One region of the Streptomyces sp. NPDC003720 genome, then DNA from elsewhere that is predicted to be linked to it. Evidence: riboswitches for the same ligand, from Rfam matches in the RefSeq annotation. Region 1 holds a riboswitch; each other region holds the start of a gene.

Region 1 (7,013 bases):
CCTCCGACAGTGCGGCGCCGCCCGCTCCTCCGTCCCGCCCCGCCGGGCGTGCGCGGCGGCCCGCCCGGCGCTTTGACAGCGGCCCGCCCGCTGCGGATACTGACCGGCTGTTCAGTAACCGTCCTCCGGGAGCCCCCATGACCGCCGCCCCCCTCATGTCGCTCGTGTGGACCGACCACGTCACCGGGCGGCGGGGTTTCCTGGTCGTCGACCGGCTGGTGCGGGGCGTGGCCAGCGGCGGGCTGCGGATGCGCGCCGGCTGCACGCTGGAGGAGGTCACCGGGCTCGCGCGCGGCATGACGATGAAGGAGGCCCTGCACTACGACCCGGCGGCCCGCTACGTCCCCCTGGGCGGCGCCAAGGGCGGCATCGACTGCGATCCGCGGGACCCGGCGGCCTACGGGCTGCTCGTGCGCTACCTGCGCGCGATGCGGCCGTACATCGAGAGCTGCTGGACCACCGGCGAGGACCTGGGCCTCAGCCAGGACCTGGTGGACCGGGCCGCCGCCGAGGCGGGTCTGGTCTCCACCGTCCAGGCCGTGTTCCCGCTGCTGGACGACGAGCCGGCGGCCCGCGCGCGGCTCGCGGACGCCTTCGCGGTGCGGGTGGACGGCATCGGCCTGGACGAACTGGCGGGCGGCTGCGGGGTCGCCGAGTCGGTGCTGGCGGCCCTGGACCGGGACTCGGTGCCGTACCGGGGCACCCGGGTGGCCGTGCAGGGGCTGGGCACGATGGGCGGGGCCACGGCGCGGTTCCTCGCACGCGCGGGACTGACGGTGGTGGCGGTGGCCGACGTCAAGGGCACCGTCGCCAACCCGGACGGCCTGGACGTGGAGGCGCTGATCGCCGCACGGGACGCCTACGGCACGCTCGACCGCTCCGCGCTGCGTCCGGCCGACCGCGAGCTGCCCGGCGACGCCTGGCTGGCGGCGGACGCGGAGGTCCTGGTGCCGGCCGCGGTCTCCTACGCGGTCGACGCCGCCGGGCAGGAGCGGATCACCGCCCGCTGGGTCGCCGAGGCCGCCAACATGCCCGTACTGCCGGAGGCGGAGCGGCTGCTGGCCGCGCGCGGGGTGACGGTGCTGCCGGACGTGGTGGTCAACTCGGCCACCAACGCCTGGTGGTGGTGGACGCTGTTCGGCGACGTCGGCCCGGACGCCGACGAGGCGTTCGCCCACATCCGCCGCTCGATGCGCGCGCTGACCGGGACGGTGCTGGACCGCGCGCGGGCCGACGGGACGACTCCCCGCGCCGCCGCCCACGCCCTGGTGTCGGACCGGCTGCCGGTGATCGCCGGGCGTTACGGCTGGTACCGCTGACCCCGGCGGGTCGCGGCCGTCGGCGGCGTGGGGCGCTGTCCGGCCGACGGGCTAGTGTGACCGCGTGGCGAGAGTGCGGTTGAGCGTGGCCGAGCGGCGGGAGGAGATGCTGCGGGCCGCCATCGGGCAGATCGAGGCGCGGGGCGTGGCGGCGGTCAGGATCGCCGACGTGGCCTCGGCGCTCGGGGTGAGCAACGCGCTGGTGCTGTACCACTTCTCGACGAAGGAGAAGCTGGTCGCCGCCGCCTTCGCCTACGCGGCCGAGGACGATCTGGCGCGTCTGCGGGCGCTGCTGGCCCGCCGGACCTCCGCGCTGCGCCGGCTGCGCGCCGCCGTGCGCTGGTACGCGCCCACGGGCCAGGCCAAGGGCTGGCGGCTGTGGATCGAGGGCTGGGCGGTGTCGCTGCGCGAGCCGGCCCTGCGGGCGGTCACCCGGGACCTCGACCAGCGGTGGAAGGCGGCGATCGCCGAGGTCATCGTGGAGGGCGTGGCGGCGGGCGAGTTCACCTGCCCCGACCCGGCGGGCACCGCCCTGCGGCTCACCGCCCTGCTCGACGGCCTCGCAGTGCAGCTCACGTCCTACCCGGGCTCGGTGCCACGCGCCCGCGCCCAGGAGTGGGTGAACGACGCCCTGGTCCGGGAACTGGGCCTCTAGCGGGCGGAGTCGACCGGCGCGAGCGCGGCGCCGGCCCGTACGGGAACGCCGGGATCGCCGGTCCGGGACGCGGGCCGGTCCGGCGGGCGCGCGCGGCCGCGCCTCGTTCCGCCGGGGTCGCGGTACGGGGCGCGGCCGTGCCGTGCGCCGGGGTCAGGCGACCGCCGCGATGCGCATCTTGATGTCGTCCGGCGACAGCGCGCCCTTCGCCGTGACGTGGTCCCCGGAGGACTCGCCGCGCAGCCGGCGGCCGATCCACGGCACCAGGTACTCGCGGGCCCAGTGGACGTCGTCCCGGCGGATCTCCAGGGTGCCCCTGGGCGGGAGCGGCGGCCAGACCTGCTCCGGGTCGGCCGGGATCTCCAGGCCGAGGGCCTGCCCGGCGCGCAGCGCCACGCGCGTGTGCCCCTCGGGCGAGAGGTGCAGGCGGTCGCTGTCCCAGGCCCTGCGGTCCTGGACGGACTTCAGGGACCACAGGTCGAGCACCGGGCAGCCGTACCGGTCGGCGATGGCGCGGACATGCCCGTTGTAGGTGGCGATCTTGCCGCGCAGGTGCTTGAGCACCGGCACGCCCCGGGTGTCGAAGCCGGTCGTCACCATCACCGTGCCCGCGGCGGCCGCGAGGGCGGCGATGGCCCGCTCGAAGCGCTCGGCCACCTCGTCGGGGTCGGTGCCGGGCCGGATGATGTCGTTGCCGCCCGCGCAGAAGGAGACGAGGTCGGGGGCGAGTTGGACGGCCTTCGGGAGCTGGTGCTCGACGATCTGGTCGAGCAGTTTCCCGCGGACCGCGAGGTTGGTGTACTGGAAGTCGCCCTCGGGCCGCCGGTCGGCGAGCAGGACCGCGAAGCGGTCGGCCCAGCCCACGAACGCCCCGTCGGGCCCGGGGTCGCCGACGCCCTCGGTGAAGCTGTCCCCCACCGCTACGTACGACCCGATCACTGCACTGTTGTCACTCTTCGAATCGTCTGCCACGTCGGACCATGATTCACCTTCGGATGTGACCTACGCGACCGTAGGCAGGGGTTGACGATCGGTGAGATGAGACACCCTTAAAGAGTTTGCCAACCCAGGAATACGGCGGGTACGGGGCCGGTCCGGACGTACCGAAGGCCGGACCCGGGGATCGGGGGTCCGGCCTTCGGAGGCTGTCCGGCAGGTGGCCGCCGGGAGCGTGTCGCTGAGCGCGGGTGGCTCAGAGGGCGACGCCGTGCGAGCGGAGGTAGCCGACGGGGTCCACGTCCGAGCCGTAGTCCGGCGTGGTGCGGATCTCGAAGTGCAGGTGCGGGCCGGTCACGTTGCCGGTGGCGCCGGACAGGCCGATCTGCCGGCCCGGGGTCACCGTCTGGCCGGCCGACACCGAGAGCTGGGAGAGGTGGGCGTACTGGGCGTAGTAGCCGTCGTTCAGCTTGATGACGACCTGGTTGCCGTACGCGCCGCCCCAGCCGGCGGAGACGACGGTGCCCGCGCCGACGGCCTTGAGGGAGGTGCCGGTGGGGACGACGAAGTCGACGCCGGTGTGGTAGCCGCTGGACCACATGCTGCCGGCGACGTGGTAGGCGGTGCCGACGGTGGGGACGGCGACCGGGAGGGTGTAGCCGGTGGCGGGGGCGGCTTCGGCGGCCTTGGTGACCTGGGCCACCGGAGACGCCTGGAGGACGGGGGCGGCCGGGGCGGTCATCGCCGGGGACTCGGCCCGGGCGCCCGAAGGCTGCGCGGACCGCGCGGGGGCGGGGGCCTCGGTGCGGGTCGGGGCGGCGGCCTTCTTGCCGAGCGACAGCTTCAGACCGGGGTGGATCAGCGCCGGGTTCTCGCCGACGGCCTGCCGGTTGTCGGCGTAGAGCCGGTGCCAGCCACCGCTCACATGCTGCTCGCCGGCGATCCCGGCCAGGCAGTCGCCGGGCTTCACCGTGTAGGTGTGCACGCCGGGGGCCTGCTGGGTGGCCGCCGCGGCCTTTCCGGCCGCCGTCTTCCCGGCGGACTGCACGGTCTTTCCGGGGGTGGACTGAGCGGTGGCGGCGTGCGCTCCGGTGGCGCCCAGCAGGGGCAGGGCCAGTGCGGCGCCGCCGGTTCCGGCGGCGGCGATGGAGCGGGTGAAACGCCGAGACTTGGGACGGCGGTGCTTACCCTTCGCGGGCATGACGCATTCCTCTCCGGCGCCTGCGGGGTGAGCTGTCGGGTTCGGGCTGGAGCTGCCCGGCCGCGCGGTGCGCGGCTTCACCCCGAGCCTGTCGCGGAGACCGGGACAGGCGAGTCGTACCTGGTGGGTCCCCCGCTCCTGCCGTGCACGGGTCATGTGTGCGGGACTCCGGGCGGCGGCAGGATTCGGCGTTCCGTCCGGATTGGTGGCGAACGTAAGCGAGCGGGACGCGCGGAAACAAGCGGCCGATTCCCGGCGTTCACGCCCCAGAAGATCCAAAAGGGAAATTCGCGGTCACCGTGCGTGAATTCCCGTCCGCTCCGCCGATCGAATTCCCGGTTTCCGTCCAGGAATTAGGTGAACATGACGAACAGCGGACGGTCACGGTTATGACGCTCCTCACGCACCGCTCCCCAGCGGCCATTACTCCGGGCCGAGTTGCGACGAAGGCGTCAATTCGGGCAGAGGAATCATATGCGGCGCAGTCGGACTACTACCGCATCCAGGTCACCGCGCAGTCCGGTCGGCAGTCCATGGTGCAGCAGCACCGCACCGCGGTGCACTTCGCCCGTTTCGCAGCATTCGTACGATGCCGTGGGGTCGAGTCCGCGCAGCCGTACGCGCGGCACCGGCTCCCCGTAGCTCTGCGCCTGGAGGCACGCCAGGACCACCGTCTCGTCCCCGAGCACGTACTGGACGGCGCTCAGGCCGCCCGTCGGGGGCCGCAGCCGGTACAGCTCGCCGCGCTGGACGAGCGGCCTGATCTCCTTGTAGAGGGCCACCCACTCCCGGGCCTCGGCCAGCTCCTCCTCGGACCACGCGGTGAGGTCGCCGCCTATCCCGAGGACGCCCGCCATGGCGCTGACGAAACGGAAGCGCAGGGAGCTGGTCCTGCCGTTGAGCTGGTTGTTCGGGCTGTCGGTGACCCAGGCGGCCATCACGCGCGCGGGATGGATCTGACTGAAGCCGTGCTGGATGGCGAGCCGGTCCAGCGGGTCGGTGTTGTCGGAGGTCCACACCTGGTCGGTGCGGCTCAGCACACCGAGGTCGATCCGGCCGCCGCCGCCCGAGCAGGACTCGAAGGCGACGTGGGGGTGGGCGGCGCGCAGCCGGTCCAGCAGGGCGTACAGCGCGCGGACGTGGTCGACCCACAGACGCTGCGGATACGGCTCGCCCGGCCAGCCGGCGTCGGTGAAGCAGCGGTTGAAGTCCCACTTCACGTAGTCGATCGGCGCGCCGGACAGCAGGGCGTCCAGACGCTCCCACAGGTACTCCTGGACGTCCTCGCGGGCGAGGTTGAGGACGAGCTGGTTGCGCAGTTCCGTCCGCCTGCGGCCCCGCTGGTGCTGCACCCAGTCGGGGTGGGCGCGGTACAGGTCGCTGTCCGGGTTGACCATCTCGGGCTCGACCCAGACGCCGAACCGCATGCCGAGGCCGTGCACCTGGTCGGCCAGGGGCTTGAGGCCGTGCGGGAACCGGTCGGGGTTGGGGGTCCAGTCGCCGAGTCCGGCCCGGTCGCTGGTGCGGGCGCCGAACCAGCCGTCGTCGACGACGAACAGTTCGACGCCGATGCCGGCCGCCCGCCGGGCGAGCGCGGCCTGCTGCTCCTCGGAGATGTCGAAGAACGTCGCCTCCCAGGAGTTGAACAGCACCGGCCGGTCCCGGTCGGCGTCCGGGATCACGTGTGCGCGCTGGTAGGCGTGCCAGGTCCGGCTGGCCCCGCCGAATCCGCCGTCGCTCCACAGGCCCGCGAAGACGGGGGTGGTGTACGACTCCCCCGGTTCCAGGAGCAGCAGGCCGGAGTCGTCGTGGCCGGCCCCGCCGGTGATCTGCACGCGTGCGTCGGGGAGTTGGGCGACGGCGATCCGCCAGGAGCCGGACCAGCCGAGCGCGCAGCCGTAGACCTCCCCGCGTTCCTCGGTGGCGTCGGTGTCGAGGGCGACCCAGGGCAGGTGCTGGTGGCCGGTGTGGCCGCGGCGGCTGCCGATGACCTTCTCGCCGTGGGTGAGCGGAGCGCGGGTGAGCAGGGACTCGGCGGCCCAGCGGCCGTGGAGCTGGGACAGCCGCCAGCCGTCGCGGTCGGGCAGGGTCCAGGCGGCGGCGTCGGCGCGCAGCAGTTCCACCCGCGTCTGCCCGCCGTTGTCGAGGGTGACCCGGCGCTCCACCACGTCGCCGCGCATCCGGTAGTGCAGGGTGACCGCCAGTCCGTCGTCGTCGAAGCGCAGCCGCAGCTCCGCGCCGTCTCCCGCCTCGTCCCGCTCGCACTCGTACGACACGAAGCGCCATTCGGTGCCGCGCCGCTCGCCGGTGCGGACGCTGAGCGCGGGGCGGACGAAGCGGGGGCCGCCCTCGACGGGGTACTCCTCGCGGCCGTCGAGCGGGGACTCGAAGGGCCGGTAGCCGGGCAGCGGGCTCAGGGCCAGGGCCTCGGCGTCGGGGAGCGTGATGCGGGGCCCCCAGTGGAGGTGGATCAGCTCGTGCGCCTCGGTCAGGTGCAGGGCATAGCTGCTGGTGGGCCCCGACAGGAGCCAGGTGCGTCCGTTCTCGGCGATGTCCACCATCGAGACCTCACAGGTGTCAACAGATCCGCTCAGGTGCGCACATCATCGGGGCCCGTGCGCGCCCCTGGCAACGCCTGTGGACAACTCGTTGCCCGAGGTGATCGATGTCGTATCGTCGTCGGAGCGCCCGCCGGCGAGCCGAGCCGACGGGTTCCGACCGGGAGGAGCCCCCGTGACGCAGCAGGTCCCGTCGACCGAGCCGGAGCTGGCCGGAGTGCGCAATTTCCGTGACGTGGGCGGACTGCCGACCGAGGACGGCCGGCGGGTGCGGCAGGGGGTCCTGTTCCGTAGCGGTCACCTCGCGCACGCGACGGAGGAGGACGCGGCGTTCCTCGCCTCCC
Region 2 (7,013 bases), on a different contig from region 1:
CAGATCTCCCAGGACGACTGGGCCGCGTACGGCGGCACGAAGTACGCCGCCACCGCCGACCTGGCCAGCCGTTCGCAGCAGATCGCCGTCGCCGAGAAGATCCTCGCCGACAAGGGCACCACGCCTTGGACGACCTGCGCCCTGCTCTCCGGTCTGACCTCGGACTCCGGCTCCCTGGACGTCGACACGGGCGTCGGGGGCCCGGGCAAGTCCGACTCGGGGCACGACCAGTCCGGCGACGCCTCCGGCTCCACGGACCCGTCGTCCGGTTCCACGGACGATTCCGACTCGTCCGGTCTGCCCGATTCCTCACCGTCGTCCGACTCCTCCTCGGACTCGGCCGGCAAGCCGTCCTCGGACACGGGCAAGGGCGCCGACTCCAAGGCTACGGACAAGGGTGCGGAAGCTCCCAAGTCCGACAAGTCCGCCTCGCCTCGCGCCGAGGAGTCGGAGGGGAGCGAGTCCGCGACTCCGGATCCTGTCGTGGAGGACTCGGACAATTCATGGCAGACCGGCGGTTCTTGGAGCCTCGTCGACACCGGAGCGCTCGGCAGTGGCGGACGTCACCGCGGCGACAGTGCGGACGAAAGCGTGACAAACGGTCAGAACGCCACCGTGTCCGGCAAGCACGCCTCCCGCGGGGCGGACGCCTACACGGTCCACGAAGGCGACACCCTCGCCTCCATCGCCGACTCCCTTGACGTGGACGGCGGATGGCATGAGCTGTACGCCCTGAACAAGAAGGCCATCGGCGCCGACCCGAACCACATCTCCGCCGGTCAGACCCTCGAAGTCGGTAGCTAAACGGGCCAAAAGCAGCGGTAGTTGACGCCCGGATTGATCACCGATGTCCCTTTCGGTGAAAGTGTGGGATGAGTCTCAGAAGCCCTGATCGTCTTTGAAATTCCCTCGATCGCGTGTCTACGGTCGTGACCGCTCGTCACCACGAGCCCCGGCTGCCGCAACGCCGAATCCTGCCAGTGGCCGCCCGGGAACAGTCGTCGCGTAATGCGCCGTAGGCAGGAGCGGGGGACCCAAGGTAAGTGCCGGAACCAGCGCACGCGCTGGAACCGGCTAGGGGTGGAGCCGCGGCCCGTGAAAGCGGGCCCGCGGCCGGGCAACTCATTCGGCCCGAACCCGACAGCTCACCTCGCAGGCGTCGGTGAGGGGATCCATCCATGCTGTTCTCCAGCAAGGGCAAGCACCGTCGTCCGTCCAAGGCCACCCGTGCCATCGCGCTCGCCGGTGTCACCGGCGCCGCCGTCGCCGCCCCGCTCATGGCGGCCGGCAACGCCTCCGCCGCCACCACCTCCGAGTGGGACGCGGTCGCCCAGTGCGAGTCCGGCGGCAACTGGTCCATCAACACCGGCAACGGCTACTACGGCGGTCTGCAGTTCTCCGCCTCCACCTGGGCCGCCTACGGCGGTACGCAGTACGCCGGCCAGGCCAACCAGGCCTCCAAGGCCCAGCAGATAGCCGTCGCCGAGAAGGTCCTCGCCGCCCAGGGCAAGGGCGCCTGGCCGGTGTGCGGCAAGGGCCTGTCGAGCACCCCCAACAACGGCTCCGCCCCGAGCACCTCCTCCGGGAACACCTCCTCGGGCAGCACCGCCACCCGCTCCACCGACCAGCAGGCCGCCTCCCGCTCCAGCGAGCGTCCGGCCGCGAGCGCGAAGAAGACCGTCACCACCCCGACCGGCAAGAAGGTCAAGAAGGGCGACGGCGAGTACAAGGTGGTCAAGGGCGACACCCTCGGCACCATCGCCGAGAAGCAGAAGGTCGACGGCGGCTGGCAGAAGCTCTACAAGCTGAACAAGGACATCGTCGAGAACGCCGACCTCATCTACCCGGGCCAGCAGCTTCACCTGAAGTGACACCTGGCTCCGACCGGAACCACAGTGCCCTCACCAGGCCGTCCCCCAAGCCGAAGGCCTCGTGAGGGCCATTCCCCCCGTCCCCCACGGGCTCCCCGCCCCGGTGCGTGTTCCCCCGTACGCACCGGGGCGGGGCTGTGTTTTTCCCGGCTCTTCGCCGGCTCTTCCCCGCCTCGTCGGCGGGACCTTGGCCGAACCCCTTTGTTCCGGGCGGGAACAATGGGTACCGTCTCCCTGTCCACGGGACGGTCGGTCGGTGGCCGACGCCCCTTGGACGGTTAGGCTCTAGTCGCAAGGCAGAGCCGCAAGGCACCCCGCCCCGCACTTCCAGCGTCACATCCAAGAAGGAGATGCTCGTGCCGTCCATCGACGTCGTCGTAGCCCGGGAAATCCTGGACTCCCGAGGCAACCCCACGGTCGAGGTCGAGGTCGGCCTCGACGACGGCAGCACGGGTCGTGCCGCCGTTCCGTCCGGTGCCTCCACCGGTGCCTTCGAGGCCATCGAGCTCCGTGACGGCGACCCCAACCGCTACCAGGGCAAGGGCGTCGAGAAGGCCGTCCTCGCCGTCATCGAGCAGATCGGCCCGGAGCTGGTCGGCTACGACGCCACCGAGCAGCGCCTGATCGACCAGGCCATGTTCGACCTCGACGCCACCGACAACAAGGGCTCGCTCGGCGCCAACGCAATCCTGGGCGTCTCCCTCGCCGTCGCGCACGCCGCCTCCGAGGCCAGCGACCTGCCGCTGTTCCGCTACCTGGGCGGCCCGAACGCGCACCTGCTGCCGGTGCCGATGATGAACATCCTGAACGGCGGCTCGCACGCCGACTCCAACGTGGACATCCAGGAGTTCATGATCGCGCCGATCGGCGCGGAGTCCTTCTCCGAGGCCCTGCGCTGGGGCACCGAGGTCTACCACACCCTGAAGAAGGTCCTGAAGAGCAAGGGCCTGTCCACCGGCCTCGGCGACGAGGGCGGCTTCGCCCCGAACCTCGGCTCCAACCGCGAGGCCCTCGACCTCATCCTCGAGGCCGTCAAGGAAGCCGGCTACGCGCCCGGCGAGCAGATCGCCCTCGCGCTCGACGTCGCCGCCTCCGAGTTCTACAAGGACGGCAAGTACCTCTTCGAGGGCAAGGAGCGCTCCGCCGCCGAGATGACGGAGTACTACGAGGAGCTCGTCGCGGCCTACCCGCTCGTCTCCATCGAGGACCCGCTGTTCGAGGACGACTGGGCCGGCTGGAAGATCATCACCGACAAGCTCGGCGACAAGGTCCAGCTCGTCGGCGACGACCTGTTCGTCACCAACCCCGAGCGCCTCGCCCGCGGCATCGACGAGGGCGCCGCCAACGCCCTTCTGGTCAAGGTGAACCAGATCGGCTCGCTCACCGAGACCCTGGACGCCGTCGAGCTGGCCCAGCGCAACGGCTTCAAGTGCATGATGTCCCACCGCTCCGGCGAGACCGAGGACGTCACCATCGCCGACCTGGCCGTCGCCACCAACTGCGGCCAGATCAAGACCGGCGCCCCGGCCCGCTCCGAGCGCGTCGCCAAGTACAACCAGCTGCTGCGCATCGAGGAGATCCTCGACGACGCCGCGGTGTACGCCGGCCGCAGCGCCTTCCCGCGCTTCCGCGGCCACACCGGGGTCTCCAAGGGCTGACCCCGGCCGGGCCGATCCGAACGGGACGGCCCGGGTATCAGCCAGTCGTACGTACGTCCCCGTACCCGGTCCCGTACCGTGTGCGGGGACGTACGCACGTGGAAGGGGAGGCGGAGAGCCAGATGGCCGTCAAGGACCGGGACCGTTTCTCCACCGCCACCAGGCTGCGCGCCCTCGGCGAGCAGACAGCGGCCAGGGTCTACCGCTCCCAGACCAAACGGCAGGCCCGCCGCTCCCGGCTCACCGGCCGCGCGGCCCTGCTGGCGCTGGTGCTGTGCTCGCTGATCGTCGCCCTCGCCTACCCGATGCGGCAGTACGTCTCCCAGCGCGCCGAGATCTCCGACCTCCAGCGGGAGCGGGGGGAGGCCCGGCAGCGCGTCGAACAGCTGCGTGACCTCAAGGCGCGCTGGCAGGACGACGCCTACGCCGAGCAGCAGATCCGGCGCCGGCTGCACTACGTGATGCCGGGGGAGACCGGCTACGTGGTCGTCGACCCGGGCGCGGCGAAGCAGTCCCGCGCCGACCTCGGGGCCGCCCACCGGCCCTGGTACGCGAACGTCTGGGACGGGGTCGACAAGGCCGACGCCTCCGACCAGTGACCGGACCCCGGCCAGTGACCGGACCCAGGCCGGGAGCCGGCCGCCACCAGTAACCGGCCCGCGGGCCGGCCACCGACAGAAAGCCACCCTGAAAGCAGTCATGGAAACGCCTCCGCCGCCCACTCCGCGCACCGAGCCCACCGACGCGGACGTCGAGGCCTTCAAGCAGCAGCTGGGCCGCCCGCCGCGCGGTCTGCGGGCCATCGCGCACCGCTGCCCCTGCGGACAGCCGGACGTCGTGGAGACGGCGCCCCGGCTGCCCGACGGCACGCCCTTCCCGACGACGTACTACCTGACGTGCCCGCGCGCCAACTCGGCGATCGGCACGCTGGAGGCGGACGGCGTCATGAAGGAGATGACCGAGCGGCTCGGGACCGACCCGGAGCTGGCCGCCGCGTACCGCGCCGCCCACGAGGACTACATCCGGCGCCGCGACGAGATCGAGGTGCTGGCGGGCTTCCCGAGCGCCGGCGGCATGCCGGACCGGGTGAAGTGCCTGCACGTGCTGGTGGCCCACTCGCTGGCCGCCGGACCGGGCGTGAACCCGCTCGGCGACGAGGCGATCGCGATGCTCCCCGAGTGGTGGAGCAAGGGACCGTGCGTGACGCCGTGCGAGCCGGCCGGGGAGGACGGGAAGTGACCCGCGTGGCCGCCGTCGACTGCGGCACGAACTCCATCCGCCTGCTGGTCGCCGACGCCGATCCGGCGACCGGTGAGCTCGTCGAGCTGGACCGGCGGATGACCATCGTGCGGCTCGGCCAGGGCGTCGACCGCACCGGCCGGCTCGCCCCCGAGGCGCTGGAGCGGACCTTCGCGGCCTGCCGCGAGTACGCCGAGGTCATCAAGGAGCACGGCGCGGAGCGGATCCGCTTCGTGGCCACCTCCGCCTCCCGGGACGCCGAGAACCGGGACGACTTCGTGCGCGGCGTCGTGGACATCCTCGGTGTCGAACCCGAGGTCATCACAGGCGACCAGGAGGCCGAGTTCTCCTTCACCGGCGCGACCAACGAGCTCCGGGGCCGCGACGACCTGCCCCGCCCCTATCTCGTCGTGGACATCGGCGGCGGCTCCACCGAGTTCGTCGTCGGCGACGACCACGTACGGGCCGCGCGGTCCGTGGACGTCGGCTGCGTGCGGATGACCGAACGGCACCTGGTGCACGAGGGCGAGGTCGTCGATCCGCCGACCGAGGAGCGGATCGCCGCCATACGGGCGGACGTCGAGGCCGCCCTCGACCTCGCCGAGCGGACGGTCCCGCTGCGCGAGGCGCGCACCCTGGTCGGCCTCGCCGGCTCGGTCACCACCGTGTCGGCCATCGCCCAGGAGCTGCCCGAGTACGACTCCGCGCGCATCCACCACTCCCGCGTCAGCCGGGAGCGCGTCCGCGAGATCACCCGGGAGCTGCTGCACTCCACGCACGCCGAGCGCGCGCGGATCCCCTCCATGCACCCGGGCCGGGTCGACGTGATCGGCGCGGGCGCCCTCGTGCTGCTCGCGATCATGGAGCGGACCGGCGCCGAGGAGGTGGTCGTCAGCGAGCACGACATCCTCGACGGCATCGCCTTCAGCGCGGCCCGGAGCGCGGCGCCGTAACGGGAGACCGTCGGCGTCCTGCGCCAACACCCCGTCTCCGGGGGCGCTTTCCGGTCGGATGCTACTGATGAGTAGCCTCTGTTGAGCAGCTCGGATAACGTGTGAGCGAGCCGTTCGGCGCCCTCGGCGACATCCCGTCGGGAAAGTTCGTGAACTTCTTCACAAGGAATTCCGTCCCGGACGGCCGGGAAAAGGGGCCGGTTGGCCCTTCCGGGGGTTCTTCCGCCGTTTGAACATGTTCAGGCGGTGGTCGCACGAAGGGCCCGAGGGCGACGCCCGGAGGCTGTTTCCGACTCCTCACGAGCGACCCGAATCGACAGAGAGGCAGCTCACGCGGCCTTGACAACGGGGCAGACCGCCCAGCGGTTCCGGTTCCGCGGCATGACCTGCGTCACGCGGGCCGCGGAGTTTAGCACAGGGCATGCAAGAGCTTGTGAAGGGGCGCACGAGCAACCCCCCTGAGCCGGGTGGATACTCGATGCCATGAGCACCACGGAGCGTCCCAGGATCCTCGTAGTAGGCGGTGGGTACGTAGGCCTGTACGCAGCTCGGCGCATCCTCAAGAAGATGCGCTACGGCGAGGCGACCGTCACGGTCGTCGACCCCCGGTCGTACATGACCTACCAGCCCTTCCTCCCCGAAGCCGCCGCCGGCAGCATCTCCCCTCGGCACGTCGTCGTCCCTCTGCGACGCGTCCTGCCGAAGGCGGAGGTCCTCACCGGCCGGGTCACCACCATCGACCAGGACCGCAAGGTCGCCACGATCGCCCCCCTCGTGGGCGAGGCGTACGAGCTGCCCTTCGACTACCTGGTCATCGCGATGGGCGCGGTCTCCCGCACCTTCCCGATCCCCGGCCTCGCCGAGCAGGGCATCGGCATGAAGGGCATCGAGGAGTCCATCGGCCTGCGCAACCACGTGCTGGAGCAGCTGGACAAGGCCGACTCCACGACCGACGAGGAGATCCGCCGCAAGGCGCTCACCTTCGTCTTCATCGGCGGCGGCTTCGCGGGTGCGGAGACCATCGGCGAGGTCGAGGACATGGCCCGGGACGCGGCCAAGTACTACAAGAACGTCTCCCGCGAGGACATGCGGTTCGTCCTCGTCGACGCCGCCGACAAGATCCTCCCCGAGGTCGGCCCCAAGCTCGGCCAGTACGGCAAGGAGCACCTGGAGAGCCGCGGTGTGGAGATCTACCTCTCCACCTCCATGGACTCCTGCGTGGACGGCCACGTCGTGCTGAAGAACGGCCTCGAGGTCGACTCCAACACGATCGTCTGGACCGCCGGCGTCAA
Region 3 (7,013 bases), on a different contig from region 1:
ACAGGCGTCCCGGTGACGATCGCCAAGGCCGGGGGCAACCCCGTCAACGCGGCCTCCATGCTGGCCGTCCTGGGCCTGGGCGCCCAGGGCGGCGAGGAGATCGTCCTCGCCTCCGACGCCGAGGGCGCGGACGTCGCCCTGGACCGTCTGGCCAAGCTGGTCGCCGAGGGCCTCGAGGAACTGCCCGAGACGGTCTGAGCACCGGTCACGGGAAACACCGGAGCCGTGCCGCCCTTTTCCGGGCGGCACGGCTCCGCCGTTTCTCCGGAAATCCAGGCGCGCGGGAAATCGGGCAGCGGAAATACCGCGCCACGGAATTCCCCCCTCTTTGTATACGGTGCCCGTGTTAATGCCGCCGGCCCGACATGTTTACGGCATGTTGCGAAGTCCTCACACGGTCCGGGCGGCCCTCGCCGCCGGAAAAGCGCAATCGGTGCGCGGCCGTAGCGCGCTCGGTGTGCAGCGCCGTGAGCGCACGCGCGCGTTCGCCGTCGCCGCGCGCCACCGCGTCCACGATCGCGCCGTGCTCGGTCCAGGAGTCCACCGGGCTCGGCGGGGCCGCCACCGCGTACATCCAGGCGATCTTGTGCCGGAGCTGGGTCAGCATCGACGTCAGCGAGGGACTGCCGCAGGCCTGGGCGAGTGTCTCGTGGAACCAGCCCCCCAGCGCGCGCAGATCCTCGCTGCCGCCCCGCCGGGCCCGCTCCTGCCCCAGCCTGACCAGGCCGCGCAGCACCTTCAGATGGGCCTCGGTGCGCCGCTGGGCGGCCCGGAAGGCGCCGAGCGGCTCCAGGAGCACGCGCATCTCCAGCAGGTCGGCGGCCTCCTGCTCGGTCGGTTCGGCCACGCACGCGCCCGCGTGCCGCCGGGTCACCACGAAGCCCTCGGCCTCCAGGGTGCGCAGGGCCTCGCGGACGGGGACGCGCGAGACGCCGTAGCGGCGGGCCAGGACTTCCTCGGTGAGCCGGCCGCCGCGCTCGTGGACGCCTGCGACGATGTCGTCCCGGATCGCCGTGCACACCGAATGCGCCGGAATACGCATGACCGACCTCCGCCTTAATCCCCGTGAAACGCCGACGATGGACGCGTTGACTCGTGACTCTATTCCAAGGGAGCGGAATCTCCGACGGCGGGCCGGAATCCATGAATATTTTTTGGCCGGACAGCGGCGAACACCGCCGGGAACGGCGAAAGCCCCGGCTCGGTGAGCCGGGGCTTTCGGATGTCCGTGCGCGAGGCGTCAGACGTGCACGCCGTGCTGGCGGAGGTAGGCGACGGGGTCGACGTCCGAGCCGTACTCGGGCGTCGTACGGGCCTCGAAGTGGAGGTGCGGGCCGGTGACGTTGCCCGTCGCGCCCGACAGGCCGATCTGCTGGCCCGGGGTCACCTTCTGGCCCACCGTGACGCCGATGGAGGACAGGTGGCCGTACTGGGTGTACATGCCGTCGGCCATCCGGATCACGATCTGGTTGCCGTACGCCCCGCCCCAGCCGGTGGAGACGACGGTGCCGGCGCCGACCGCGTGCACGGAGGTGCCGCTGGCGGCGTGGAAGTCGATGCCCGTGTGCGAGCCGGACGACCACAGCGAGCTGCTGGCCTGGTACGCCGTCGAGACGTACGAGTGCACGATCGGGGCGACGAAGGCGTTCAGGCGCTTGCGCTCGGCCTCACGGGCGGCGCGCGCCGCGGCCTCGCGTTCCTTCTTCGCCTCGGCGGCGGCCGCCTTGACGGCGGCCTCCTCGGCCGCCTGCCGCTCGGCGGCCTGCGTCTGGGCGGCGGCCTGCTCGTCGATCTGCTCGGCGACCTGGTCGCTCACGCTGATCACCGGCGTGAGGCCGGTCTGCTCGACGGGCTTCTCCACGGCGAACGCCGGGGCGGCCGCGAGGCTGCCGATGACGCCGGTGGTGGTGAGGGCTGCGACACCCGCCGCCTGAGCGGTGGTGCGCTTGACGCGGCCGGGCTTGCGGTGCTTCCCGGAGGCGCACATGAACGCCATGAAGTGGCTGGTCCTTTCCTTCCCTCTCGCCTACCGGGTTAGCTGACGGGTTCGGAGCAGGAAGGTCTCCTACGGACTCCCTCGCTCGCGCGCGGGCGTCCGATTCACCCCAGGGACTGCGATGGGTCCCCGGCTCCCCTGGCTCGCGCCGTACGGGGACTCGGCGATGACTGTCCGGTGCCGCGGGCGCGGCGCACTGCCTGACGGACAGCCCGGATGACGCTAAGCGGCCCGGTCTCCGGCACCCAAACGGATCCGGGCTTTTGTAGCGCATCCCACAGGGCAGACAGGCAACCTCCGCCTCAATTCGGACATCTGGACAAGGGCGCCCCACCTGTTTCGCGAAGGACCGCGCACACGATGGGGACCTGACGGCCCGTCGGCCGCGAGGTCCCCATGCGCGCGTGGCGCCGTCCGGCCGCTACTCGGCGGCGACCACGGTGACTTCGCCGATGCCGAGCGCCTGCACCGGCTCCTTGATCTGCGCCGCGTCACCGACCAGGACCGTCACCAGACCGTCCACCGGGAAGGCGCTGACGACCGCCGCGGTGGCCTCGACCGTGCCGGTGGCCGCGAGCCGCTGATACAGCGTCGCCTGGAAGTCGTCGGGCAGGTGCTGCTCGACCTGGTCGGCCAGGGTGCTCGCGACGGCCGCCGCGGTCTCGTACTTCAGCGGCGCCACCCCGACCAGGTTCTGCACGGCGACGTCCCGCTCGGCGTCGGTCAGGCCCTCGGCGGCGAGGGTGCGCAGCACCTTCCACAGGTCGTCGAGCGCCGGACCGGTGTTCGGGGTGTCCACGGAGCCGCTGATGGCGAGCATCGCGGCGCCGGTGCCGTCCGGAGCGGACCGCAGGACCTGCCCGAAGGCGCGCACGCCGTAGGTGTAACCCTTCTCCTCGCGCAGCACGCGGTCCAGGCGGGAGGTGAGCGTGCCGCCGAGGCAGTAGGTGCCGAGCACCTGGGCGGGCCAGACCCGGTCGTGCCGGTCGGGGCCGATCCGGCCGATGAGCAGCTGGGTCTGGACGGCGCCGGGGCGGTCGACGATGACGACACGGCCGGTGTCGTCGGCGGTCACCGGCGGCACCGGGCGCGGCTCGCCGGGGGTACCGGACCAGGCGCCCAGGGTGTCGGCGAGCAGGGCGTCCAGATCGGTGCCGGTGAGGTCGCCGACCACGACCGCGGTCGCCGTCGCGGGACGCACATGACGGTCGTAGAAGGCGCGGACCGCGGCCGCGTCGATCTTCTCGACCGTCTCCTCGGTGCCCTGGCGCGGGCGCGACATGCGCGCGGTGGCCGGGAACAGCTCCTTGGAGAGCTCCTTGGCGGCGCGCCGGGAGGGGTTGGCCAGCTCGTGCGGGATCTCGTCCAGCCGGTTGCGCACCAGCCGCTCGACCTCGCTCTCCGCGAAGGCGGGGGCGCGCAGGGCGTCGGCGAGCAGACCGAGGCCCTTGGCCAGCCGGGAGGCCGGCACCTCGAGGCTGAGCCGGACGCCCGGGTGGTCGGCGTGCGCGTCGAGCGTGGCGCCTGCCCGCTCCAGCTCCGCGGCGTAGTCCTCGGCCGAGTGCTTGTCGGTGCCCTCGGAGAAGGCCCGCGCCATGATCGTGGCGACGCCGTCCAGGCCGGTCGGCTCGGCGTCCAGGGGCGCGTCGAGCAGCACCTCCACGGCGACGACCTGCTGGCCGGGGCGGTGGCAGCGCAGCACGGTCAGCCCGTTGTCCAGCGTGCCGCGCTCGGGGGCCGGGAACGCCCAGGGCCTGGCCTCGCCCGGCTGCGGCTGGGGGTGGAAGTCCATCGGGGCGAGCTCGCTCACTTGGCCGTCTCCTCGTTGTCGTGTCGGCCCTCGACGGTCGCTTCGGCCTCCGGGTCCTCGGGGACGTCCGCGTCCTCGACGGTCTCCGGGGACTTCGGCTCGTACACGAGGACCGCGCGGTTGTCCGGACGCAGGCGGGCCTTGGCGACCTCCTGCACCTGCTCGGGGGTCACCTCCAGCACGCGCTCGACGGCCGTCAGGGCGAGCTGCGGGTCTCCGAACAGGACGGCGAACCGGCACAGTTCGTCGGCGCGGCCGGCGACCGTGCCGAGCCGGTCCAGCCATTCGCGCTCCAACTGGGCCTGGGCGCGTTCCATCTCCTCGGGCGTGGGGCCCTCCTCGGCGAACCGGGCCAGCTCCTCGTCGATCGCGGCCTCGATCACCGGCACCTCGACGTCACCGGAGGTCTTCACGTCCAGCCAGCCGAGCGAGGGCGCGCCGGCCAGCCGGAGCAGGCCGAAGCCGGCCGCGACGGCCGTGCGGTCGCGGCGCACCAGCCGGTTGTACAGCCGGGAGGACTCGCCGCCGCCGAGCACGGTCAGGGCCAGGTCGGCCGCGTCCGCGTCGCGCGTGCCGTCGTGCGGGAGCCGGTAGGCGGCCATCAGGGCGCGCGCCGGGACCTCCTCCTCGACGACCTCGCGCACCTGGCCGCCCATGACCTCCGGCAGCGAGCCGTCGCGGGGCGCGGGCTTGCCGTCGTGGCCGGGGATGGAGCCGAAGTACTTCTCGACCCAGGCGAGGGTCTGCTTCGGGTCGATGTCGCCGACCACGGACAGCACCGCGTTGTTGGGCGCGTAGTACGTCCGGAAGAACTGGCGCGCGTCCTCCAGGGTGGCCGCGTCCAGGTCGGCCATCGAGCCGATCGGCGTGTGGTGGTAGGGGTGGCCCTCCGGGTAGACCATGGCGGTCAGCTTCTCGAAGGCGGTGCCGTAGGGGACGTTGTCGTAGCGCTGGCGGCGCTCGTTCTTGACGACGTCCCGCTGGTTCTCCATGGACTCCTCGTCCAGGGCGGCCAGCAGGGAGCCCATGCGGTCGGCCTCCAGCCAGAGGGCGAGCTCGAGCTGGTGGGCGGGCATGGTCTCGAAGTAGTTGGTGCGCTCGAAGCTGGTGGTGCCGTTCAGCGAGCCGCCGGCGCCCTGCACCAGTTCGAAGTGGCCGTTGCCCGTCACCTGTCCGGAGCCCTGGAACATCAGGTGCTCGAAAAGGTGAGCCAGGCCGGTACGTCCCTTGACTTCGTGGCGGGAGCCGACGTCGTACCACAGGCAGACCGCCGCCACCGGGGTCAGGTGGTCCTCGGAGAGCACCACGCGCAGACCGTTGGCCAGCCGGTGCTCGGTCGCTGTCAGGCCCCCGGAGCCTGCCTCGGCCGTGGTCGTGTGACCCATGGGCATGTACGTCCCTTCGCGAGCGGAGGCGGTTGATGGAAACCGCGGTTTTCCTGCCGGTCCTGCCACTGTATGCAAGCGTGCGGAGCCTCGGCGAAGTTCCCGCCGGACGTACGCCCACAGCGGATCACCTCAGCGGATCGCGTAGCCTGCGTCCCGCGTGCCGTGGGAGGGCTTCCCGGCACCGGGGCGGACCGCGGGGGACCGGGTCGCGGCCCGGCTTGTCAGTGCCGCGGTCCACAATGGTGCGCGTCAGATCCGTCAACCCCGAGCGAACAGAAATCTGGAGGAGCCGGCAGCGATGGCCCGCCGCAGCACGAAGACCCCGCCGCCCGACGATTCGTACGAGGAGAGGATCCTCGACATCGACGTCGTGGACGAGATGCGTGGCTCCTACCTCGAGTACGCGTACTCGGTCATCTACTCGCGCGCCCTGCCGGACGCCCGTGACGGCCTCAAGCCCGTGCACCGCCGGATCGTCTACCAGATGAACGAGATGGGCCTGCGCCCCGACCGGAGCTACGTGAAGTGCGCCCGCGTCGTCGGCGAGGTCATGGGCAAGCTGCACCCGCACGGCGACTCGTCGATCTACGACGCCCTGGTGCGCATGGCGCAGCCGTTCTCGATGCGCGTCCCGCTGGTCGACGGCCACGGCAACTTCGGCTCGCTGGGCAACGACGACCCGCCGGCCGCCATGCGGTACACCGAGTGCCGCATGACCGAGGCGACGAGCCTGATGACCGAGTCGATCGACGAGGACACGGTCGACTTCGCGCCGAACTACGACGGCCAGGAGCAGGAGCCGGTGGCGCTGCCCGCCGCCTTCCCGAACCTGCTGGTCAACGGCTCCTCGGGCATCGCGGTGGGTATGGCGACGAACATGCCGCCGCACAATCTGCGCGAGGTCGTGGCGGCGGCCCGCCATCTGATCAGGCACCCGAACGCGGACCTGGACGCGCTGATGAAGCACGTCCCCGGACCCGACCTGCCCACCGGCGGCCGGATCGTCGGCCTGGACGGCATCCGCGACGCGTACGCGTCCGGACGCGGCACGTTCAAGATCCGGGCGACGGTCAGCGTCGAGACGGTGACCGCCCGCCGCAAGGGCCTGGTCGTCACCGAGCTGCCCTTCGCGGTCGGCCCCGAGAAGGTCATCGCCAAGATCAAGGACCTGGTCAACTCCAAGAAGGTCCAGGGCATCGCCGACGTCAAGGACCTCACCGACCGTGAGCACGGGCTGCGCCTGGTCATCGAGATCAAGAACGGCTTCGTGCCGGAGGCGATCCTGGAGCAGCTCTACAAGCTGACGCCGATGGAGGAGTCCTTCGGCATCAACAACGTCGCCCTGGTCGACGGCCAGCCGCTCACGCTGGGCCTGAAGGAGCTGCTGGAGGTCTACCTCGACCACCGCTTCGACGTGGTCCGCCGGCGCAGCGAGTTCCGCCGCGGCAAGAAGCGCGACCGGCTCCACCTGGTCGAGGGCCTGCTCACCGCCCTGGTCGACATCGACGAGGTCATCCGGCTGATCCGGTCCAGCGAGAACTCCGCGCAGGCCAAGCAGCGCCTGATGGAGCGGTTCTCGCTGAGCGACGTCCAGACGCAGTACATCCTCGACACGCCGCTGCGCCGGCTCACCAAGTACGACCGCATCGAGCTGGAGGCGGAGAAGGACAAGCTCACCGCGGAGATCGAGGAGCTGACCCGGATCCTGGACTCGGACGCGGAGCTGCGCAAGCTGGTCTCGGCCGAACTGGCCGCCGTGTCGAAGAAGTTCGGCGCCGACCGGCGCACGGTGCTGCTGGAGTCCGGGGGCGCGCCGGTG
Region 4 (7,013 bases), on a different contig from region 1:
GGGCTCGTCGGCCTGCTGACCGTGGCGAACATCTTCATCGCCGTGCTGTGGACGTGAGACTCAGCGCGCCCTGACGAGCCCGGCGCGGCCCGCGAGCACCGCGCCGGCCGCGACCGCCACCCACACCGCCACCGTCAGCCACACCAAGGCCTCGCCCGGCTGCCGCAGCCACCCGATGCCCATGAACGCGCCGACCGACAGGGCCGACGCAGCGGTCATGCCCAGCGAGAACACCGTCGACCACCGCCGCACGTCGTAACGCAGCCGCGGCCGGGCCACCTCGGCCGCCAGCAGGACCACACAGCACGCCAGGTCCAGTACCAGCAGCGCGACCGTGACGTTGCGGAGCACGCCCCGGTCGTCGTCGTTCCACAGGTACAGCCGCGCACTGTCGGCGGCCAGCAGCTTCGCCCCGGCCAGCGCCGAGATGGCGAGCGCCCCGCCCACGATCCAGTGGTCGCCGGCGCCCTCCAGCACCTGACGCGGATCGAAGCGCGCCAGCGCCAGGCAGTAGAGGACCAGGCCTAGCCAGAACAGCACCAGCGCGGCGCGCGCGAGCCAGGCCGTCGTCTCCGCCGCGGCCAGGGTGGCCGCCAGCACCGCGAGCCCCTGTGTGGCCACGCAACACAGGAACACCGCCCCCGGCATGCGCCGCTCCCAGTGCCGTACGACGAGAAGCAGCAGCACCGGCCACAGCACAACCGCCAGTGCCAGGGCGGCCTCGGCCAGGGTCTGCCGGCCGAGCAGCGAGAGCCGGGTGCCGAGCACGGTCGTGGCGGCCACGGCGGTGAGCGCGCCGGGGCTCTTCGCCTCGGCCATCCACCGCGGCCGCTGCGTCACCAGCCGCACGGTGAAGTCGGCGGCGAGCGCCGCCCAGGCGAGGCAGCCCAGCCACAGGAAGACGAGCGACACCGTCTCGGCACCGGTCAGATGCAGGGCCACCGACACGATGCCGCTCGCCATGACGGCCGCCCCCGCCGCCGGCGGACGCCCCGCCCACCACGTACGCACACCGGAGAAGCGGGGCATGGGCATGAGCCCGATGCTAGGCCGTGTCCGCAAAGTCGCGTCTGCGTCACGACGCCCGGCACGCACTCTCGCCGCACCGGCCGAAAGCCCGAGTACACCCAGTACGAGGGCATCCGACCGGCACTCCCCCAGCCTTCGGCCGGGGGGACCCCCAGAGCACGCACCGGACGCCGCGACGCCCGCCCTGCGGGCGAACGACGCGACTTTGCGGACACGACCTAGGGAGCGGAGCCGCCCGCGCTCGCGGGGCACGCGCGCGTGGAGCCCGAAAAGAGCACCGTCAGGCCGGCCGCACCACCCGGTGGACCACCGACTCGCCCGCCAGGTGCACCGGCTCCTCGCGCACGTACGCACCGGGGCGCGGGGCGTGGATCATCGTCCCGTCGCCCGTGCACAGGCCCACATGGCTGCTGTCGTGGTGGAAGAAGACCAGGTCGCCGGGGCGCGCTTCGTCGAGCGGGACGGCGGTGCCCATGGCGGCCTGGTCCCGCGCGGCACGCGGCAGGGCGACGCCGGCGGCCTTCCAGGCGGCCTGGGTCAGGCCGGAGCAGTCGTACGAGCCGGGCCCGCTGGCGCCGGAGACGTACGGCTTGCCGATCTGGGCACGGGCGAAGGCGATCGCCCTCTCTGCCTTGGTGACGGGGGCGTGCGGTACGACGGGCGGAGTGCTCGGCCGCCGCGCTGCGGACCGCGTCCGCTCCGGCGCCTGGGCCGGGACCGGAGAAGCAAGGACCGGAGGAGCCAGGACCGGGCCGGCGGCCGGTGCCGAAGCGAAGGCCTGAGCCGGGTCCGGAGCCGGGATCGCATCGAGTAGCGGGTCCGGAGCCGGGGGCGCCTCGAGCAGCGGGTCCGGAGTGGGGATCGCATCGAGAATCGGACCCGCGGTCGAAGCCGGGGCCTGGACCGCCAACGGATCCGTGGTGGAGGCCGGGGCCTGGAGTGGAGCCGGTGCCGGCATCGGTTCCGCGGCCGAAGCCGTCAGCCGGATCAGCAGCCCGCGCGCGGTGACGAGTTTGTGCTGGACGGCCGCCTTGGCCGTCCTCACGTCGTACGGTGCGGCGGTCGCCGGCGCCTCGTGAGCCCTGGGGGCCTTGCGCTCGGCGGCGCCCTTCACCCGGGAGGCCAGCCGGTGCATCAGCCGGTTCTGGGCGAAGTGGTCCTCCGGGAACTCCGCGAGGAGCGAACCGGCCGGCTCCGGAGCGGCGGCGAACGGAGCCAGCCCCTCGCGGGCCTTCGTGAACAGTCCCGGGCGCCGGACGGCCTCCGCGCGCGGGGCCTCGGCGCGAGCCCGCTGCACGGCCGCGGGCTCCTCGTCCGGGTCCGCCCTGCGGTACAGCTCGTCGATCTTCTTCTCGACCTCCTCCAGGCTCGGCCTGCCGTCGCCCGCGGAGGGGGCGGAGGCCGAGGCGGACGCGGCCGTCTGGGACAGGACGGCCACGGAGGTGAGGGCGGCGGTGGCCAGGACGGGGGTGCGGATGCCCGTCCCGCGGGTCCCCGGGGGACCCGGCTTGCGGTGCGACGCCAAGGCTGGCGACTCCTTCCAACGTGCCGCCTACCGGGTTAGCTGTCGGGTTCGGGCGGGTGGTTCGGAAGGGTTGCCCTACGGCGTCTTCCCGGGCGGGAGTCGGCCGATTCACCCCAGGATCGGTGGGTCCCCGGCTCCGGCCGCCGTGAAGGGCGCACCGGACTCGGCGGAGGCCGCGCGGCCCGGCGAGGTTCGCCGGTAGGGGTCGTGCGGCCTGACGGAAACCTAGCCAACTCGTGTGACTCCTGTGAAGGTTGCTGTGCCATATGTCCGATACATTTCCGTGACCCGGGGCCGGTTTCATACAGGCGTGACAAGGCGATCTCGCAGGGTGAGGAGTCCGGCCGGGTCCGCGGCACGCCGGCCGGCGCGCTCGACGCGGGTCCTGTCGCCGACCTCACGGCCGCCGGTTTTCCGGTGCCGGGACCGGTTGTCGGTGCGGCCCCCTAGACTCGTAGAGCGATGAGCAGCCTCTTTGACGACAGCTTCCTGGCGGACCTCCAGGCCCCTCGTGGGCACGCGGAGGAGCCCCCGCCGCCGCCCGAGGACGATCACGCTCCGGAGCCCCTTCCGGACGATCTGTTCGGCGGGAAGTTCGACGTGCCGCCGGACCGGGACGCGCACTACCGCGACGGCGCCCCGCGTCCCGTGACCGACCCGGACGCGCTGCTCCGGGGGCTGAACGACAACCAGCGCGCCGCGGTGGTCCACGCCGGCTCTCCGCTGCTCATCGTGGCCGGCGCAGGCTCGGGCAAGACCCGCGTGCTCACCCACCGCATCGCCCACCTGCTCGCCGCGCGGAACGTGCACCCCGGCCAGATCCTCGCGATCACCTTCACCAACAAGGCCGCGGGCGAGATGAAGGAGCGGGTCGAGCAGCTCGTCGGCCCGCGCGCCGGCGCGATGTGGGTGATGACCTTCCACAGCGCGTGCGTGCGCATCCTGCGCCGCGAGTCCAAGAGACTCGGCTTCACGTCGTCCTTCTCGATCTACGACGCGGCCGACTCCAAGCGCCTGATGGCCCTGGTCTGCCGCGACCTCGACCTCGACCCTAAGCGCTACCCGCCGAAGTCCTTCAGCGCCAAGATCAGCAACCTCAAGAACGAGCTGATCGACGAGGAGGACTTCGCCGCCCAGGCCACCGACGGCTTCGAGAAGACCCTCGCCCAGGCGTACGCGCTCTACCAGTCGCGGCTGCGCGAGGCGAACGCGCTGGACTTCGACGACCTGATCATGACGACGGTCAACCTGCTGCGCGCCTTCCCGGACGTCGCGGAGCACTACCGCCGCCGCTTCCGGCACGTCATGGTCGACGAGTACCAGGACACCAACCACGCCCAGTACGCCCTGGTCCGGGAGCTGGTGGGCACCGGGCAGCACGACGAGGACGTGCCGCCCGGCGAGTCGGACCTGCCGCCCGCCGAGCTGTGCGTGGTGGGTGACGCGGACCAGTCGATCTACGCCTTCCGCGGCGCGACGATCCGCAACATCCTCCAGTTCGAGGAGGACTACCCGAACGCGACGACGATCCTGCTGGAGCAGAACTACCGCTCCACGCAGACCATCCTGTCCGCCGCCAACGCGGTCATCGAACGCAACGAGTCCCGCCGCCCGAAGAACCTGTGGACCAACGCCGGCCAGGGCGCGCGGATCACCGGTTACGTCGCCGACACCGAGCACGACGAGGCCCAGTTCGTCGCCGAGGAGATAGACCGCCTCACCGACGCGGGCGAGGCGAAGGCCGGGGACGTCGCCGTCTTCTACCGCACCAACGCGCAGTCCCGTGTCTTCGAAGAGATCTTCATCCGCGTCGGCCTGCCGTACAAGGTCGTCGGCGGCGTCCGCTTCTACGAGCGCAAGGAGGTCCGGGACGTCCTCGCCTACCTGCGTGTCCTCGCCAACCCCGAGGACTCGGTGCCGCTGCGCCGCATCCTCAACGTGCCCAAGCGCGGCATCGGCGACCGGGCCGAGGCGATGATCGACGCCCTCTCCCAGCGCGAGAAGATCAGCTTCCCGCAGGCACTCAAGCGCGTGGACGAGGCCTACGGAATGGCCGCGCGCTCCACCAACGCGGTCAAGCGGTTCAACACGCTGATGGAGGACCTGCGGACCGTCGTGGAGTCCGGCGCCGGACCGGCCACCGTGCTGGAGGCCATACTCGAACGCACCGGTTACCTGGCCGAGTTGCAGAACTCCACCGACCCGCAGGACGAGACCCGCATCGAGAACCTCCAGGAACTCGCGGCGGTGGCGCTGGAGTTCGAGCAGGAGCGCGCGGAGGGCGAGGCGGGCACGCTCGCCGACTTCCTGGAGCAGGTCGCGCTGGTCGCCGACTCGGACCAGATCCCGGACGAGGAGGACGGCGACGGCGTCATCACCCTGATGACCCTGCACACCGCCAAGGGCCTGGAGTTCCCGGTCGTCTTCCTGACCGGCATGGAGGACGGCGTCTTCCCGCACATGCGCGCCCTCGGCCAGACCAAGGAACTGGAGGAGGAGCGGCGCCTGGCGTACGTGGGCATCACCCGCGCGCGGGAGCGGCTCTACCTCACCCGGTCGGCGATGCGCAGCGCCTGGGGCCAGCCGTCGTACAACCCGCCCTCCCGCTTCCTGGAGGAGATCCCGACCGCCCACCTGGAGTGGAAGCGGACCGGAGGGGCGGCGCCGATGTCCTCCGGACCCGCTGCCGGGGTCGCCGCGTCGCTGTCCTCCTCCCGCTCCCGTTCCGCGGCGTCGGGCGCGTCCGGGTTCGCCACCCGGCGCTCGGCCGAGAAGCCCGTGGTCGCCCTGGCCGTGGGGGACCGGGTCACGCACGACCAGTTCGGTCTCGGCACGGTCGTCGGGGTCAAGGGCACCGGCGGCAACGCGGAGGCGACGATCGACTTCGGCGACACCAAGCCGAAGCGGCTGCTGCTGCGGTACGCGCCCGTCGAGAAGCTCTAGGCCACCCGTCGGGCAGCCCAGGACGACAGGAGCCCCGCCGGCCGGGCGGGGCTCACGTCATTCTCCGGTTGCTTCGAGGCTCAGTTCGGGTCCAGCCCGTGGCTGCGCAGCCACGGCAGTGGGTCTATGGCCGCCCCGCCGGCCGGCCGGACCTCGAAGTGCAGGTGCGGGCCGGTGGAGTTGCCGGAGTTGCCGGAGTAGGCGACCGGCTGGCCGGCCTTGACCTCCGTACCGGAGGCGACGCGGTAGCTGGAGAGGTGGCAGTACCAGGTCTCCGTGCCGTCCTTCGCCGTCACGATCATCATGTTGCCGTAGGCGCTGTTCCACTTGGTGGAGACGACGCCGTCGGTCGCGGCCATCACCGTGGTGCCGTACGACACCGGGAAGTCGATGCCCGTGTGGACGGACATCCAGTTCACGCCCGCCTGGCCGAAGTAGGCGCTGAGCCCCTTCTGGGCGACCGGGATCGCGAACTTGGGCCGCAGCCGCTCCTTGAGCGCGGCCTCGGCGGCGGCCTTCTTCTTCTGCAGTTCCTGCTGGGTCTTGAGGTCGATGCGTTCCTGCGTCCGGCTGGCCCGGTCGGCGAAGTCGTCGGCGCCCGCGGAGAGGGTCCTGAGCTGGCTGTCCAGCTTGCTGTTGGCGACGGAGGGCTTGACCGACTGCGCGTCCGACGCGGTGGTCGAGGTCTCCTTGCCGTCGTCGGTCAGGCCGCCGACGGAGGCGGCGGCGATGCCGGCGACGCCCATCACACAGGCCGACGGCACCGCGATGGTCAGCAGCGCGGAGCGCTTGGGCGGTGTACGGCGACGGGAACGCGACGCGCTGCGGGAGCCCGCGCGAGGAGCGGGGATCGGAGCGGACTCCTCCTGGTCGTCGAGCAGAGCCGGTACGACGGGCAGCTCGCCCGTATCGCCCGGCTCGCCGCTCCCGGCGGCCGCTTCCTCGTACTCGGCGGCCTCCGCGTACTCACCGAACTCGGCGGCACCGGTGTACTCGCCGCTGCCCGCGTACTCGCCGGCCTCGGCGTACTCGGCACTCTCGGCGTACTGACCGAACTCGCCCGTCTCGGCGGCCTGCTCGAACGGCTCGGCGGGATGGTCGTGCGGCGCGGCGAGCTGCTCGTGCGGTGTTCCGAGCTGGTCGTGCTGCACGGACGTGCCGTCGGAGTTCCACTGCGTGGCGTCGTACACGCCGGTGTCATAGGTCTGGGTGCCCCACTGCCACTGCTGGGTGTGGTCGGCGCCGGCGGACTGGTCGTGCTGCAGCCAGGTGTTCGCGTCCCACTGGCCGCTGACGTCGTTGCCCGTGGCCTGCGCGGGGACCGTCCAGGCGGTGGTGTCGTACGAGCCCGTGTCGTAGGCCTGGTGCTGGGCCGCGTACGGGTCGTACTGCGTGAACTGGCCCGTGCCGGTCTGCCACTGCGTGCTGTCGTAGGCGCCCGTGTGCTGCTCGTCGCCCGGGAGGCTGCCGAACAGCGGGTCGGCGGCGAAGGCGCCGGTCCCGGCGGTGCCGGCCG

The links. Region 1 has a riboswitch for cyclic di-AMP ahead of ACFYU0_RS15625 (peptidoglycan DD-metalloendopeptidase family protein). Riboswitches for the same ligand answer to the same signal wherever they lie in the genome.
Region 2: another riboswitch for cyclic di-AMP. It lies ahead of ACFYU0_RS21995 (transglycosylase family protein); the one in region 1 lies ahead of ACFYU0_RS15625 (peptidoglycan DD-metalloendopeptidase family protein).
Region 3: another riboswitch for cyclic di-AMP. It lies ahead of ACFYU0_RS32310 (M23 family metallopeptidase); the one in region 1 lies ahead of ACFYU0_RS15625 (peptidoglycan DD-metalloendopeptidase family protein).
Region 4: another riboswitch for cyclic di-AMP. It lies ahead of ACFYU0_RS22540 (C40 family peptidase); the one in region 1 lies ahead of ACFYU0_RS15625 (peptidoglycan DD-metalloendopeptidase family protein).

What each region holds. Positions count from the first base shown of each region.
Region 1 is NZ_JBIANZ010000005.1:232,394-239,406, reverse strand. Features, by position in the region: gene ACFYU0_RS15640 (Glu/Leu/Phe/Val dehydrogenase dimerization domain-containing protein) at 138-1,319, shown strand; gene ACFYU0_RS15635 (TetR/AcrR family transcriptional regulator) at 1,384-1,974, shown strand; gene ACFYU0_RS15630 (SGNH/GDSL hydrolase family protein) at 2,128-2,913, opposite strand; gene ACFYU0_RS15625 (peptidoglycan DD-metalloendopeptidase family protein) at 3,167-4,111, opposite strand; cyclic di-AMP (ydaO/yuaA leader) riboswitch at 4,116-4,312, opposite strand; gene ACFYU0_RS15620 (alpha-galactosidase) at 4,582-6,672, opposite strand; gene ACFYU0_RS15615 (tyrosine-protein phosphatase) at 6,845-7,013, shown strand, end outside.
Region 2 is NZ_JBIANZ010000007.1:469,887-476,899, forward strand. Features, by position in the region: gene ACFYU0_RS21990 (transglycosylase family protein) at 1-804, shown strand, start outside; cyclic di-AMP (ydaO/yuaA leader) riboswitch at 1,002-1,174, shown strand; gene ACFYU0_RS21995 (transglycosylase family protein) at 1,179-1,871, shown strand; gene eno (phosphopyruvate hydratase) at 2,222-3,529, shown strand; gene ACFYU0_RS22005 (septum formation initiator family protein) at 3,652-4,128, shown strand; gene ACFYU0_RS22010 (DUF501 domain-containing protein) at 4,229-4,768, shown strand; gene ACFYU0_RS22015 (Ppx/GppA phosphatase family protein) at 4,765-5,721, shown strand; gene ACFYU0_RS22020 (NAD(P)/FAD-dependent oxidoreductase) at 6,205-7,013, shown strand, end outside.
Region 3 is NZ_JBIANZ010000014.1:127,903-134,915, forward strand. Features, by position in the region: gene ACFYU0_RS32300 (HPr family phosphocarrier protein) at 1-198, shown strand, start outside; gene ACFYU0_RS32305 (GntR family transcriptional regulator) at 347-1,042, opposite strand; gene ACFYU0_RS32310 (M23 family metallopeptidase) at 1,241-1,996, opposite strand; cyclic di-AMP (ydaO/yuaA leader) riboswitch at 2,009-2,172, opposite strand; gene ACFYU0_RS32315 (M16 family metallopeptidase) at 2,418-3,806, opposite strand; gene ACFYU0_RS32320 (pitrilysin family protein) at 3,803-5,197, opposite strand; gene ACFYU0_RS32325 (DNA topoisomerase (ATP-hydrolyzing) subunit A) at 5,493-7,013, shown strand, end outside.
Region 4 is NZ_JBIANZ010000008.1:74,116-81,128, forward strand. Features, by position in the region: gene ACFYU0_RS22530 (hypothetical protein) at 1-57, shown strand, start outside; gene ACFYU0_RS22535 (tellurite resistance/C4-dicarboxylate transporter family protein) at 61-1,029, opposite strand; gene ACFYU0_RS22540 (C40 family peptidase) at 1,310-2,554, opposite strand; cyclic di-AMP (ydaO/yuaA leader) riboswitch at 2,562-2,733, opposite strand; gene pcrA (DNA helicase PcrA) at 3,017-5,497, shown strand; gene ACFYU0_RS22550 (M23 family metallopeptidase) at 5,578-7,013, opposite strand, start outside.